DNA from 3 places in the Parendozoicomonas sp. 2304DJ65-17 genome. Region 3 is predicted to be linked to each of the others. Evidence: predicted binding sites of a transcription regulator. Region 3 holds the regulator's gene; each other region holds the start of a gene.
The links. Region 3 encodes LexA, which represses DNA repair genes until DNA is damaged. Its sites were predicted from a motif close to TACTGTNTANNTANACAGTA; they were not measured.

Region 1 (5,107 bases), on a different contig from region 3:
CCGTCCTTCCAGAGGATGGTCCAAAAGCCGGATAAAACCTTTCATATATTCAGCAGCCAGCAAATGATGTTCGAGTGTCATCTGTCGAATCACCCGTTTGAGAATGGCATTAGCAATTTTCAACACCGCCTTCTCAGTAACACTGGCAATGGTATAAATGGAACGCCCCAGTCCTGCGTATTCAAGAATATCCAGTACAACAATACTCAGAGATTCTTCAATGGCGAGAGTCATAACCGACAACAGGCGGCGGGAGTCAGCCCGGGCTTCTTCCTCAACCCGATACAGGTATTTCTGACAACGTGTTTCCAACTCCCTGGAGACAGGTATCACCAACATTACAGGCATGGCTTACCCTTTTTGTTTATTTTTCTTTTTACATTATCACTCTTCTTTGACCAAAAAAGAAAAGAAATGCAAAGGTGTGGCTTACGAAGAGTGCATAAAAAAGCGGAAGGTCAGGCACGACATTCCGCTTTGGGAGGGAGATAGCAATTTTTAAAGTGAGCTTTTACCAATCACTCTGAGAGCTTTCGAAAGCTGCGCGAATCGCATCCATATCAAAACCGCGATACTGCAAATAACGCATCTGTTTGTCACGATCCCGATTATCGATTGGCGCGCCATCACCAAACTTTCGTCTGCGACTCTCCTGAGCCAGCTCATACCAGTCAGTCTCTGACTCTTCCAAAGCCAGATGAATCACTTCGCTTTCAACGCCTTTCTGCTGCAACTCCTGACGAATGCGAACAGGACCATAGCCTTTACCAATGCGAGAGCGAATATAGCTTTCTACAAACCGTTCATCAGAGAGCAGATTATTTTCTTCGAGCTGATCCAGCACCCCCTCAAGATCTTCAGTACTTTCTGCGCGAGCCCGAAGCTTACCGGAGAGTTCCTTACGAGAGTGCTCGCGGCGCGACAGCAAATCCATGGCTGCGCGCCTCAGCAGTATTTGCTCTTCAGACATATCAGGCTGGAGTCAGTTCTTCTTTCTTCTTACCTTTATCGCCGGCTTTCTCTTCAGCAGGCTCAAGGTTCAGCAGCTGACGACGGATTTCACCTTCGATTTCCTGAGCGATAGCGGCATTATCCGTCAGGTACTGGGCAGCATTTGCCTTACCCTGACCAATCTTGCTGCCCTTGTAGGAATACCAGGCACCAGCCTTTTCAACCAATTTCAGCTTCACGCCCAAGTCAATGACTTCACCCATATGGTAAATGCCCTGACCATAGAGAATCTGAAATTCTGCCTGCTTAAAGGGAGGAGAAACCTTGTTCTTCACTACCTTCACCCGGGTTTCGTTACCGATGACTTCATCACCCTGCTTCACTGCACCGGTACGACGGATATCCAGACGTACAGAAGAGTAGAACTTCAGGGCATTACCACCGGTAGTGGTTTCAGGGTTGCCGAACATAACCCCGATCTTCATACGGATTTGGTTGATAAAGATCACCAGGCAGTTGGCCTGCTTGATAGAACCAGTCAGTTTACGCAGAGCCTGACTCATCAAACGTGCCTGCAGACCTACATGGGAATCACCCATATCGCCTTCAATCTCAGCCTTGGGAACAAGAGCGGCTACGGAGTCAACGATAATTACGTCAACGGCGTTAGAACGCACCAGCATATCGGTGATTTCCAGAGCCTGTTCACCGGTATCTGGCTGGGAAACATACAGATCATCAACATCAACACCGAGCTTGCCAGCATAATCAGGATCAAGAGCGTGTTCGGCATCAACAAAGGCACAGGTGTGACCGGTTTTCTGGGCTTCAGCGATAAGACTGAGGGTCATGGTTGTTTTACCAGAAGATTCTGGTCCGTAAATTTCAACAACACGACCTTTAGGCAATCCGCCAATACCCAGAGCGATATCCAGCTGCAGGGAACCGGTAGAAATAGCAGGAATCGCTTCCCGCTTTTGGTCACCCATGCGCATAACAGCGCCTTTACCAAACTGGCGCTCGATCTGGCCAAGCGCAGCACTCAGCGCTTTTTTCTTGTTGTCATCCATTCTCTCACCTCACTCGCAATTATCCCGGTTGCTTTCCGCTTATCGAACATCTTTGTCAGCCACGCTCTGAAAACGTCACTGACTTGAAAACTCACCTGAGAAGTTGTCGGTTTAAATACTGTATGAACAAACACAAAATACTGTATACATAAACAGTATTAAAACACATCTTTTGAAAAGCGCATAGTTTTATCCAATTTCCAGAAAAGGAAAGTGATTTGAATGGTTACTTATTGAGCTGACACTGTTTCATCAGGCCTTTAATCGCAGTATCAATGCTCTGGTTTCTTACTGCTTCACGGTCTCCGGAGAACAGAAATTTCTTTGCAACCGGCTCTAAACCCTTTCGTCCCCAGGCTATCCAGACAGTGCCTACAGGCTTTTCTTCAGAGCCACCATCCGGCCCGGCCACACCACTGACAGCCACAGACAATGTTCCGTCACTATGGCTCAATGCCCCACTGGCCATCGCCAGCACAACCTCTTCACTGACTGCTCCAGCCTGCTCAAACAGAGCATTTGGCACTCCTAGAAAACGATGCTTGGCTCTGTTGGTATAGGTGATAAAGCCACCTTCGCACCATAGGGAGCTGCCCGGAACATCGGTGAGGGTTTTCATAATACCGCCGCCGGTGCAGGACTCTGCAGTTATCACTTTCTGGCCTGATTTGAGAAAGACTTCCCCAGCCTGAACTGCCAGAGTTTGAAGAATTGTGTCTGTCACCATCATATTCCCATAAATTGGCGCTCAAAAGGCTAGCTGTTTCAGAATCAGTAACATTGCCCGTTCTCTTAAATCTCCGCAACCGGCAGAAGAGGAAACTGCTCAGCCGTTCTCCAGCAACCATTTTCTTTCAGGCACAGAGCCACCTCCCGAACATTCAGAGTCAAAGGTAAAGATTCCAACTGGGGAACAAGGTCACTGGTTATATCCCGAAGCTGCATAACATTGTCACCACGGGCAATAGTGACATGAAAGACAGGATCGCCCTGCCAAGGGTTTCGATAATGATGAAGGTCTGGAAATAACTGACAAATCGCACGAAATAAGCGAAGTAACTCATTGTGAGGTTCCACACCAAGGTAAAGCGCCCCCGGAAACCCACAAAGCCCATCAATCTCAAGCTGCATTGAAGGCCAGTTTGCCAGTAGTTCAATCAGCCCCTGTAAACGTTGAGGGTTTAATTGCTCCAAGGGCAGAAAAGGATAAAACAGGCTGATATGAGCCTCACTACCCTGCTGGGATCTTGGGTCGAAGATCTTGCGATAATGCCCAAAAATTTCATCCACTTCCGGCAGCAGGATAGACAGAGATGAGCAGTCCCCTTCGGCATAATATTTATTATTTGTCACTCAGAACCACAAAGGGGTAAACATCGGGTACCAAAGGGTAATGATTTCTCCTGAATGCAACAAGACCTGCAAAGATACAAGGAGTACACCACAATAATCGTTATACCAGCCCCGCTGTTTGCCAAAGTTATTTCATCTAACTGGATTGTTATTAATTAAATGCTTGCAAGCTGTTTTAGTACGCAGGTTTCTAGCCAGGGAAACTTGTCATGCAAACAGCAGCTACTGAAACTCATCACCCTCAGCATTCTTTGCAGCAGCACCTTGTTCAGCCCGATCCGCCACTTGCCTTTCATCGCTTTGGTAAATGGGGCGTACTCGCCTGTACTGGTGCCGCACTGGTAGGTGGAGTCATGACCATTGCGGATTCAGAGCACTGGAAGACATGGGCAACAGTAACAGGCTGCTCTGTTGCCGGCGGACTTTATTGCGGATATCAAGGCCTGGTGACTTATGTACGACTGTCGGAAATCAGAAATGTTGATGAGAAAGTCGCTACCAAAGGTGGTATATACAGAATCGTTGAGGCTTATCAGCAAGAAGTCGTCAAAGCTGAATCACGAAGAACCAATAGAACAGAGAAGATAACTCCTATAGCCAGAGGCTCTTTTGGTGATGTGTACAGGTTTACGCTTGACAGTGAAGGAAGCAAAGTGGCAATGAAACAGGTTCTTCCCTCAACGGACAACAACCTTGAATGGACAAACCCGGAAATATTTTATTTAGACCTGCTAAAAGGGCAAAACTTTGTAAATCTGTATGGGTGTCATAGCAACCCACACAGGACTCTTCTTGTTTTGGAATGCTGCTTGACTGACTTAGACGCTGCCCATAAGAGGGGGATGGCTGATATCGAGAAGATGAAGGCCGCAGCAGAATGCACTTCGGCTTTGGCTTTTGTACACGATTCTGGATTCCTTTTCCGTGATGTTTCCATGGGTAATTATCTGCTGAATACTCACAACAGGTGGGTTCTCTGCGATCCTGCATTTGTATGCCCTACTGATCAAAATGAAGCAAAGATATGTGGAACACCAGAGCATATAGCTCCAGAGGTCGTTGAAGGAACACCACACAGCATTGGCAGTGATAGCTGGGGGGCTGGCATTCTTATACATACACTTGGTGGGGCTATAACGGATGATAAACAGTGCTATATCAATGTAACCACTGACATGGAAATTGTTAGAAATTTTGAGTCCGTTGGGCAGATGCATAGAAAACTGGGGGAAAGATTCAAAAAGGTGAGATTAAGGGGTAAAGATAATTACTATTCGGATTTCATGAAAATGGATATCAGGCCATCGAACATTAGCGTACTGGAAGGTCTCACTGTTAACAGCCAGTTGATTGCTGTAAGTGCCCCTATGCTGCGTGAGAAGAGTGAACATAGATTAACACCAAAGAATGCTGAACCTGTATTAAAGGCGCTCTGGAGACTGCAACAAACTGCATGAGCAGCTTCGTTGAAAGCAGGTTGTAACTTTCAACCTGCTTTCAACGATTTATTTGAAATCTAAGAATAAGCTTGAGCGTTATCCTTGGCTATCATGTTGCCAAACAATACCCAGCGCCTTTTCGTCAATGACATCGCGCCAGGGGAACTCCTGATCTTGTTGTACTTCATAGAGGTGCTGAATCATCACCTGCAGGCCAGTACGCATTCCGCCATCAATATCACTGTTACAGCGGAAGAACTCTTCGCCAAGCTGGTAACCTTCTTTCCAGAAAGG
Region 2 (5,107 bases), on a different contig from region 3:
CTGTGCCAGTTGAAATAGACGATGACTGTTCCTGTGAGGTCTGCTTTGTTCTCATTTTCTTGTTATAGGCAAGAGCTTTTTTAGCGCTTGTTGGCTCTCTCGCACTGATTGCTTTATTGATACCCTTCTTCCAGTCCTCTTGAGCGACCACTTCATTGACTATGGCTTTGGCACCATCAAAGATTTCAAACTGCTCTTGGTCCAGCTTATTGAAATGGCCAGCTAAAGCCTTGTCTGTGTCTTTATGAGAATCTTGCAGACGTCTTAATTTCAGAAATTCGGTTGAATCTGTCGGGCCATTGCCAGGGATGATTTCTGCCCATCGGGCAACTTCTTGGGATAAGGCCTCTTTAGCGGTTTCGAAATCGCCATTGGCGTAGGCAAGTAGCGATGCAGTCGCACAGGCTGCAAAGAAAGTGAGTGCTTTCTTGAGGTGTTTGTTTCCCATGGTCTCCCTCTTGTCTATCAAGTCGTGAACTGAGCTTGTTAGACAGAGGAGGGAAGGAAATTATGCTAACCAGAGTGTTAGTTCAGGCAACAGATTCTGCAGGAGTGGAGCGGGTAATCATCTCCTGGGCATGTGCAAGGGTCTGGTCTGTGATCTCTAGCCCTCCCAGCATGCGGGCTACTTCTTGAGTGCGGCTGTCATCTTTAAGAGTTGATATTCTGGTACTGGTGCTGTTTTTTCCCAGTTTCTTGCTGACATGCAGGTGAGTGTGGCCCTGTGATGCCACCTGTGGCTGGTGGGTCACACACATAACCTGGCCTTGTCCGCCAAGCTCTCGCAGCAAACGGCCGACAATTTCTGCTGTACCGCCGCCAATACCCACATCGACCTCATCGAATACCAGAGTAGAAATGCCGGAAGTGCGGGCGGTAATTACCTGTATAGCCAGGCTGACCCGGGACAGTTCACCACCAGAAGCAACTTTATCCAAAGGTTTTGGAGCTGAACCGGGGTTGGTGGTGACGAGAAAGCGAATATCTTCCATTCCCTGACTGCGAGGAGTTGTCTCTTGGGTATTGAGCTCGACTTCAAATTTACCCTTCGGCATACCCAGTTCGTGAATATGTTTGCTAACAGCTTTGTTGAGCTTTCCAGCGCCTTTGGTTCGTTTGTCCGTCAGTTTCTTCGCTGCAATGAAGTAATCCTGCTCCAGAGTTGAAAGTGTCTGTTCCATCTCTTCCAGCTTTTCATCGCTGCACTGCAGGCCTTCAAGCTCCTGTTGCAGTTCCGTATGGAAACTGTGCAGGGTATCGGGCTGCACATGATGTTTGCGCGCCAGGGTATAAGTCGCTGACAGTTGTTCAGTAATATCGGCCAGACGAGCAGGATCTGCCTCAAAGTTATCTACAAACCGATTCATCTCACCAATAGCTTCTTCCACCTGTATCTGTGCGGTGGAAAGCATTTCTATGGTGTCCTGTAGCGCCGGAATATCCAGCCCAAGATCAACCAGTAATTGCTGGCATAGAGTTAGGCTGTGAAGAACGTTACCACTGTCGTTTTCTGAGCACAGGTTTAAAACCTGCTGGCAGGTATGCAAACTGGTTTCAGCATTGGAGAGTTGCTTCTGCTCGCTTTCAAGTTCTTCAACTTCCCCTTCAGAAATAGAAAGGCGATCCAGCTCTTCAACCTGATATTGAAGTAGTTGAAGACGAGCGTTCTGCTCCTGCCCTCTGTTTTTCAATTCTTCGAGTAGGTTTTTCTGGTGTTTCCACTCTTGCCAGAGCTGAGAAGTCTTCGTGGCAAGTTCTGCACAGCCAGCGTATTCATCCAGAAGTTTTTGATGGGTAGCTGGGCGAAGCAAGGATTGCTGTTCATGCTGGGCGTGAATATCAACCAGCATTTCTCCAATCTGGCGTAAATCGGAAAGTGGGGAGGGTGTGCCGTTAATATAGCCTCGGCTACGACCTTCTTTGGTGATCACCCGTCGTAGAATGCATTCGTCATCAATATCCAGTTCTTTCTTTTGCAACCACTTGCTGGCTTCAGGAAGGTTGGATATATCAAAAGTTGCCCGAATATCTGCCCGCTCACAGCCTGGGCGAACGCAGTCATTACCTGCTCTGACTCCAATGGTTAGAGAAAGAGCATCCAGCATAATGGATTTGCCAGCGCCGGTTTCACCGGTAATAACGGTCATACCTTTGGGGATCTCAAGGTCGAGTTGATCCACAATGGCGTAATGGCTGATAGACAGATGGGTGAGCATGGGAGGAGTCCCGACTATGTACCTGTTTATTTATACAGTAATCGGCAAGGGCGGTGAGTTCAATCCCTTAATCTGAAAAATCCTTACAAATCCCCTTGAATGTTCCGGGGGAGTCCCCAATATATGCGCCATAGTTTTTTATGAACCGTTGCGCGATGCTGTTCCTTCACTAAGGAGCCCAGCTGCAGGATGGGAGTTGCAGGATGACTGAAGATCAAAATAAAGCCGGTGAGCAGGTTGAAGAAACCGTAGCTCCTGAAGCAGCAGAAGCAGTTGCAGAGGATGTAACTGTTGAAGAAGGCACTACTAGCGAAAATGCTGCCGCGGAAGAAGATTCCCTTGCTGCGCTGCAGAACGAGCTTGTTCGTGCTCAGGATGACCTGACCAAGGCTCAAGAGCAGGCTCTACGAGCTGTTGCCGAAGCCCAGAATGTTAAGCGTCGTGCCCAGCAGGATGTTGAGAAGGCTCACAAGTTTGCTCTGGATAAGTTTGTTGAATCCCTGCTTCCAGTCGTGGACAGCTTGGAAAATGGTCTGAAAAGTGTTGAGTCCAGCGATGGTTCCCATGATGCCATGCGTGAAGGTATGGAGCTCACTTTGAAGCTGTTTGTGGATACTCTGTCTAAGCATCAGGTTGAGCAATTAAACCCAGTTGGTGAGCCTCTGGACCCTAACTTCCATCAGGCAATTACCATGGTTCCAAACCCGGATATGGAGCCAAGCACTGTTATGGATGTTATTCAGAAGGGTTACACCCTGAACGGGCGTGTTGTTCGTCCGGCAATGGTTGTAGTTGCTAAAGCACCCTGATTGATTGCCTTTGAAGTTTGAAGAGCGGGAGTTTCGTACAGAAACTCCCGTTTTTTATCCGCTGGTGAAGCGGAAAGATGCAACATCGTAGGCGTCTTGTGCAGCCTGCGTTGTTGAGTTTTGCCCGTCTTCAAGTTGGGCGATAATCTCGTTCATCTCTTTTTCCTGCTCACGCATCAGGGCTTCAAATTCAGCCAGCCAGCGTGCGTCATCTTCTGCCGTAGACTCTGCTGGAATAGAGGCAGTATTTTGTGTGGCTTCCGTGGTGCCTTCGGTTGGAGAGTTTTCAGTAATATCTGTTGCCGGTACACCTTCATCTGTTGAGGGTGGAACTTCAGGCAGGGTGCCTGCTGAAGCTTCTTCACCGGCATCAATTTGTGCCTGAAGAAGCACAACATCTTTGAAGAATGCAATCTCCCCGTTTTTTTGCCAGACATTGCCCTCGTTGGAACTGTGCTTGGAAACGAGTTCTGTCATGGCCTGATAGGTGCTTTCATCAATACGGTCTTCGGCACGCATTTTGTGAAGAAGGTTTATTGTGTCTTTTTTTGGCTTGTCAGAAATCCGTTCAAAAGGGGAGTATTTACTGAACTCGTCAACGACTTCTCGCAATTCAGGAGATAGTGTTGGTGGTGGTGTGTCCACAAGGCCGTTGAGCTGAAGGTCGATAATGGCGACTTTCTGCATAGCTTTGTCGTATTCGGCGTTCATCTTCTTACCGTAACCAGCCGCACCGGCTATACCGAAACTGAAAACGTTAGCAAAGGCTAGTTTTACTTTGGCGCACTTACCCTGGTTTTGTGCTTCCTGCCGTTCTTTTCTCAGCTCTTCCAGCTCGGTTTTTCTTTCGTCCTGAATCTTTTTTACGTCAGCCTTTTTGGCTTCAGCGTTAGAGATTGCCAGCTCATCATTGGTCTGGCTGACTTCGGCATTAAGGCCGGCTAGAAGTGCTGATAATTCTGAAGGGTTAAGGGAGGACAGGTAAGCCGCGGCTTCAGGGTTTGGCTCAGGTATCCCAGCTGTTGGACTGGATTTTCTGGCGGCATCAGTCCCTTGCGTATGGCTGACAGAAAGATTATCCGATCCGGCCCGGTTAGTTCCGTCCGATCGTTGAACTTCATCTGTCTGTTGGACTGATCCCGGGCTTCCCGGTTGTATGCGTGGCTGGCCGCCTACGCCTCCATCAATGCCGCCTGCCATACTCAGCCCTCACTGCCTTTCTGCTTTTTCTTGCCGGAACCTTCCAGAATTCTGCTGGCCAAGCGCCACTCACGGGAAAATTCGTTCTTATCTGACGCCATTTTTTCTGCCACCTGCATGTAGATCTTGGCGTCTTTTTTGTTTTTGTTCTTAATCATGCACAGAGCCAGATTGAGTACAGGGCGTGGGTCGGTCATATCCATTTCCACGGCTTGTTCCAAGATCATCTGTGCCGCCTGATAGTTTTCGAGGCGATACTCACAGGCTCCCAAAGCCGCGAAATATTCAGGGTTGGTATGATCCTGAACGCAGAGGTAGCGCATTATGTTGCGCGCTTTCTCAAACTTCTCGCTCTCGTAGTTCTGGTGGCCCAAGCCATAAATGGCGTCCAGCAGCTTTGGATCCATTTTTTTCAGGCTGGCAATAGTGTGCCCCTGGAAAAGAATGCCTACGCCTTCTTTGGGAATGCCACTGGCTTTTAATACTTGCTTAAGAACACCCATATTGTGCTGCCTCAGCAGAAACCGGTCTCTGTGTGTGGGGTAACGGCATGTGTGGTGGAAGAGTTTAGGAAGGGAGGTGCTTAGGGGGGGGGGGGGCTGCAATTTCCTGTCGTTGCGCAGCGTTGGAGCTGCTGGCTGGAAGCCTGAAGATTTGTTTTCTGACACTCAGAAAAGACAGGATTTACCCATGATTGAAAAAAAATGAAAAAAAGTCACAGGCTTCCCCTTGAAAAGGTTTTAGGCCGTTCCCATATATCGAGCCAAGCAGTCAGTAAGGCGGATGGAAGGCAAAGCTACATTAGGGCTAAGCCTCACCCGAGCCGCTGCAAGGCTGACAAGGGCAATTTCTTTCTGAATTAGGGTTTATCCCGTTTTTTAT
Region 3 (5,107 bases):
GGAGATGAAAAAGGGCGATATTCTTGATCTGCAGAAGCTCGACCCGCGTCAGCTGTTTACCAAGCCTCCTGCTCGTTTTTCCGAAGCTGCCCTTGTGCGTGAGCTTGAAAAGAAAGGGATTGGTCGTCCATCAACTTATGCTTCCATTATCTCCACCATTCAGGATCGGGGTTATGTCACCCTGAAAAATCGTCGATTCTATGCCGAAAAGATGGGGGATATTGTTACCGACCGGTTGGTGGAAAACTTCCATGACCTTCTGGACTACAACTTCACCGCCAATATGGAAGAGGATCTCGACCATGTGGCGAATGGGGAATCTGACTGGAAAAATCTGTTAAACGGTTTTTATAAGAATTTCAGTAGCAAGCTGGAACAGGCTGAGCAGAAAGAAGGCGGTATGCGGGCTAATGAGCCTGTAATGACAGATATTGAGTGCACTGACTGTGCGCGTCCTATGCAGATCCGTACTGCAAGCACAGGCGTATTCCTGGGTTGTTCCGGTTATGCGTTGCCTCCCAAAGAACGTTGCAAGAAAACTATGAACCTTGTTCATGGCGATGAAGCCATTAATGCGGATGATGAAAACGCCGAAGTAAACGCGCTGCGCGCCATGCACCGTTGCCCGGTCTGTTCTACAGCTATGGAAAATTATCTTCTGGATGAGCAGAGGAAGATCCATATTTGTGGTAACAATCCTGATTGTTCAGGATATGAGATTGAGAAAGGTCAGTTCAAGATTAAGGGCTATGAAGGCCCGGTTATTGAATGTGACAAGTGCGGCGCGGATATGCAGCTGAAATCTGGCCGCTTTGGTAAGTACTTTGGTTGTACTGCTGAAGAGTGTAAGAACACCCGCAAGCTGCTCAAGAGTGGTGAAGCTGCACCACCAAAGATGGATCCGGTACCTATGCCGGAACTTCAGTGCGTGAAAGTTGAGGATCATTACATCCTCCGTGATGGCGCTTCCGGACTGTTCCTGGCCGCCAGTAAGTTCCCGAAGAACCGGGAAACCCGAGCGCCACTGATTAAGGAGCTTCTGCCCCACAAGGATGCTATCGATAAGAAGTATCACTTCCTGATGTCTGCACCTGTTGCAGATCCTGATGGTAACCCAACAATGGTGCGCTACAGCCGTAAAACCAAGCAGCAGTACGTTATGACTGAGGTGGATGGTAAGGCCAGCGGCTGGCAAGCCTTTTACGTTGATGGAAAGTGGGATATCAGGGATAAGCGTAAGAAGAAATAACTGATCTCTCTTGATTGAAAAGATGGCCATGCATTTCTGCATGGCCATCTTTTTTTGTATCGTTATAAAGGCTGAAATTTGTACCTGATAACGATACTCTGCATGCACTTGGAGAGGGGTATGGCATGAACGAGAAGTTGCAGAGTTTTACTAATAGCAAACTGGTGATGGCGCAATCAGCGCTGAATGCCATGAAATCCGAGCAGGGAATCAGTCGGGAGAGTTTTCGACAGGCTTTTCTTTTTCATATTCATGGTGTGGTGAGTGGTCTTGCAGGAGAAATCCTGGAAGCCAGCTTAGTGCAGGTCGGTAAACCTGTGGAGCTTGCTGAAGCAGAACGCTTATTGAGAGAGCGCAATGTTCTTTCCGGCGGTATTCAGCAGATAAGAAACCTTGTTGAGCATGGGTGGCTGGGCCCTGTTTTTGAGGACTTCAAACTGGCTCAGTTAACGGTAGAATTGCCTGAAGCACAGGCTGTTAATGTGATTGCCAGCTCTTCCGGAGCTGGTTCTCGTGGGAATGAAGCTGAGACTATCAATTCTGTACGCCAATTGGTGCAGGATGTACGAGGGCAGCTGCAGGAGTGGTAATAACTCCTTTAGTTTTAACCTTTGCGTTGTCTGATAATAATACCGGCACAATCCCCGGCAGAGGCTGACTGCTCAAGTTGTGCCATGGCATCTTGATCAATACCGTGAGTCCAGCTGATAACTGTGTGGCTGTTACCTGCAGCAAGGACTTTGTTGCTGAGTTTCAGGCAGCCTTCATTATTATCTGCGGTGAGCAAAAGAAGGTTATTAATAACAACTCCGGTAGTTTTCAGCCATTGGGCTATGTCCTTGGCTTGCAGGTTCGTACAAACCAGAGTGAGCCAGCGATGGTCATGACTTCTGCTTAACTGTGTCAGCATGGGCGCAACCAGTGCCGCCATGCTAAATCCCAGTGACGGAAGGATAACTTCACTGATACGCTCTTCCATAGCAGTTGAGGAAGATTGTTCTGTGGTATTGGACCAGTTTTCAAAAAGAGTATTTTGAGTCTGCATGGTGTAATCCTGCCGTGCTGGGTTGGTGTCAGTGACGAATGACGCCGACGCTCAAGCCTTCAATTTCCAGATGCTCATGAGACAGATCAACTTTGATAGGTTCAAAGTCGCTGTTTTCCGGGTGGAGCCAGACAATGTTTTTCTTGCGCTCAAAACGTTTGACTGTCACTTCTTCTCCCAGGCGGGCAACAACAATCTGGCCATTATGAATGTCTGTGGTCTTGTGCACGGCCAGCAGATCACCATCCATAATGCCAATATCTTTCATGCTCATGCCTTTTACTCTGAGCAGATAATCAGCCTTTGGGTGGAAGAAATCGGGGGAGAGGGTGCAGTGGTTTTCGATATGTTCCTGAGCAAGGATGGGTGAACCTGCGGCAACTTGTCCGACGATTGGAAGGCCGGATTCCGCAGGTTGTTCCTGCGACTCATTGGCAGCGTCAGCTGGAATGCGAATGCCGCGGGATGTTCCGGGAATAATTTCAATAGCGCCTTTGCGGGCAAGGGCTTTTAAATGATCTTCTGCCGCATTGGCAGACCGGAAACCCAATTGACGGGCAATTTCCGCACGGGTGGGAGGAAAGCCTGTTTCATCAATGTGACTCTTGATGACATCCAGAATCTCGGATTGTCTTTTGGTCAACTTGATCATAATTTTATCAATCTGTGTTTTTATACAGTACCTGTGATTATATACAGCTTTTTTGTTTCTGCAACAAACCGTGTATGAAATTAGGCAGGAATAAACGGGTTGTGCTTGACAGGAACGGTGTTTGAATAAAACATGTGTTTAAAACATTTGTTTTGTTCGAGTGGGGTTTCAACCAATGGCACAAGCAGACACAGTAGAACGGATTCTGGATGCAGCAGAGTCTCTGTTTGCCGAAAAGGGGTTTTCAGAAACATCTCTTCGAACCATCACGAGTCGTGCAAAAGTGAATCTGGCAGCAGTGAACTACCACTTTGGCTCGAAAAACGTACTTATTCAAGCTGTCTTCACCCGTTTTCTTGATCCATTTGCTGAAGGGTTGGGGAAACGCCTGGATCAAATTGAGAGTGCAGGTGAGGAGCCCGGTCTGGAAGAGCTTATCAGTATGCTCTTTACCGAGGTTCTGCGGGTAAAACCCAGAGGGCAGAATGACCTGAAAGTCTTTATGAGGCTGCTGGCTTTAGCCTATGCTCAGGCACAGGGGCATTTGCGCAAACATCTTCAGGCTATTTACGGTCACGTGTTTACCCGTTATTTCCGCCTGCTGGTTAAGGTTGCACCAGACCTGCCAGAAAATGAACTGTACTGGCGTATTAACTTTATGATGGGTTCTGTTATTTTCACCATGTCGGACTTCGACACCCTCAATGCCATCAGTGAAGCTGAAAATGGTACAACAGCCACTATTGAAGATACCCTGAAGCGTTTAGCTCCATTCCTGGTATCCGGGATGCGTGCTCCGCAACCCGCTGAACTGGAGAAGTAAATGTCGATCACAGTCGATATTGGCAAACAACTACTGACTTTCAAAACGGATGAAGTTGTTCGGCAATGGTCTGTGTCTACCGGTCGAAATGGGGCAGGGCAGTTAAGTGGCAGTCTGCAAACTCCTTTGGGCAAGCATTATATCCGGGCAAGAATTGGTGATGATCTGCCTTCGCATGCGGTTCTGAAAGGGCGTCGTTTTACCGGAGAAATATGGACCCCCGAACTTCACAGCGAACAGCCGGGCAGGGACTGGGTGCTGGGTCGGATTCTCTGGCTTTGCGGCAAAGAACCCGGATTTAATCGTCTGGGTGATGTCGATACCCAGCGCCGGTATATCTATATCCATGGAACACCTGATTCCGAGCCGATGGGAGTTCCTCTTTCCCACGGCTGCATTCGCATGAATTGTGATGATCTTCTTGAGCTGTATCCATTGACCTGCCCCGGGATGATTGTCAACATCCACCAGTAGAATGCGATAAACCTGAACTCCTATCCAATGTCTGTGCAGAGGTCTTACATGTCTGATTGTCTTGAAGGGATGCTGGTATTTGATCTGGAAGGTCAAAAGCTGACGGACAGGGAAAGACATCTTTTAACTCACCCCGCCATAGTTGGGGTTATCCTCTTTGCCCGAAACTTTCAACGCAGGAATCAAATTATTGATCTTATTGAAGAAATACGTTCGATAAATTCAGACATTCTGGTAATGACAGACCAGGAAGGCGGTAGGGTTCAGCGTTTTCGTACTGATGGGTTTACCCAGGTTCCTGCGATGGGAGTGATCGGTAAACAATGGAGAAAAGATTCTGACCAGGCTATCTCTCTTGCCCATGAAACAGGATGGCTGTTGGCCAGTGAGCTTCGTGCTTCTGGAATAGATCTTGGCCTCTCTCCTGTGTTGGACCTTGATCGAGGCATCAGCCGGGTCATTGGTGATCGTGGTTTTTCTGCAGATCCTGAGATTGTTTCCAAGCTGGCGGCTGCTTTTATCTCTGGGCTGCATGAAGCAGGAATGGCTGCTGTAGGCAAACATTTCCCTGGCCATGGTGGGATCGGTGTTGATTCTCATATTGCACTTCCCGTTGATTGCCGATCATTTGCTGAGATTGAAGAAGATCTTTTGCCTTACCGTAAGTTGGTTCCAAAAGGGCTGGATGCAGTGATGCCAGCACATGTGTGCTTTTCCACTGTTGATGATCAGGCTGCAGGTTTTTCTGAATACTGGTTGCAGAAAGTTTTGCGCGAAGATATTAACTTTGAAGGTGCGGTGTTCAGTGATTGTTTGAACATGGCCGGAGCCAGTGTTGCCGGAGATATTGTCCAGCGATCAGAG

Region 1: recA (recombinase RecA) is a predicted target of LexA. The motif match lies at 2,160-2,179, and genes of this name have one in related genera.
Region 2: recN (DNA repair protein RecN) is a predicted target of LexA. The motif match lies at 2,237-2,256, and genes of this name have one in related genera.

The regions. Positions count from the first base shown of each region.
Region 1 is NZ_JBYVJV010000008.1:72,638-77,744, reverse strand. It holds gene ACY2RR_RS18330 (hypothetical protein) at 1-348, opposite strand, end outside; gene recX (recombination regulator RecX) at 512-934, opposite strand; gene recA (recombinase RecA) at 972-2,021, opposite strand; gene ACY2RR_RS18315 (CinA family protein) at 2,248-2,751, opposite strand; gene ACY2RR_RS18310 (2'-5' RNA ligase family protein) at 2,814-3,374, opposite strand; gene ACY2RR_RS18305 (protein kinase family protein) at 3,728-4,831, shown strand; gene ACY2RR_RS18300 (hypothetical protein) at 4,910-5,107, opposite strand, start outside.
Region 2 is NZ_JBYVJV010000002.1:395,243-400,349, forward strand. It holds gene ACY2RR_RS06745 (hypothetical protein) at 1-448, opposite strand, end outside; gene recN (DNA repair protein RecN) at 531-2,216, opposite strand; gene grpE (nucleotide exchange factor GrpE) at 2,420-3,025, shown strand; gene ACY2RR_RS06760 (hypothetical protein) at 3,080-4,225, opposite strand; gene ACY2RR_RS06765 (tetratricopeptide repeat protein) at 4,228-4,728, opposite strand.
Region 3 is NZ_JBYVJV010000003.1:132,037-137,143, forward strand. It holds gene topA (type I DNA topoisomerase) at 1-1,249, shown strand, start outside; gene ACY2RR_RS10030 (hypothetical protein) at 1,375-1,839, shown strand; gene ACY2RR_RS10035 (SulA-like leucine-rich domain-containing protein) at 1,854-2,294, opposite strand; gene lexA (transcriptional repressor LexA) at 2,323-2,946, opposite strand; gene ACY2RR_RS10045 (TetR/AcrR family transcriptional regulator) at 3,122-3,769, shown strand; gene ACY2RR_RS10050 (L,D-transpeptidase family protein) at 3,770-4,243, shown strand; gene nagZ (beta-N-acetylhexosaminidase) at 4,292-5,107, shown strand, end outside.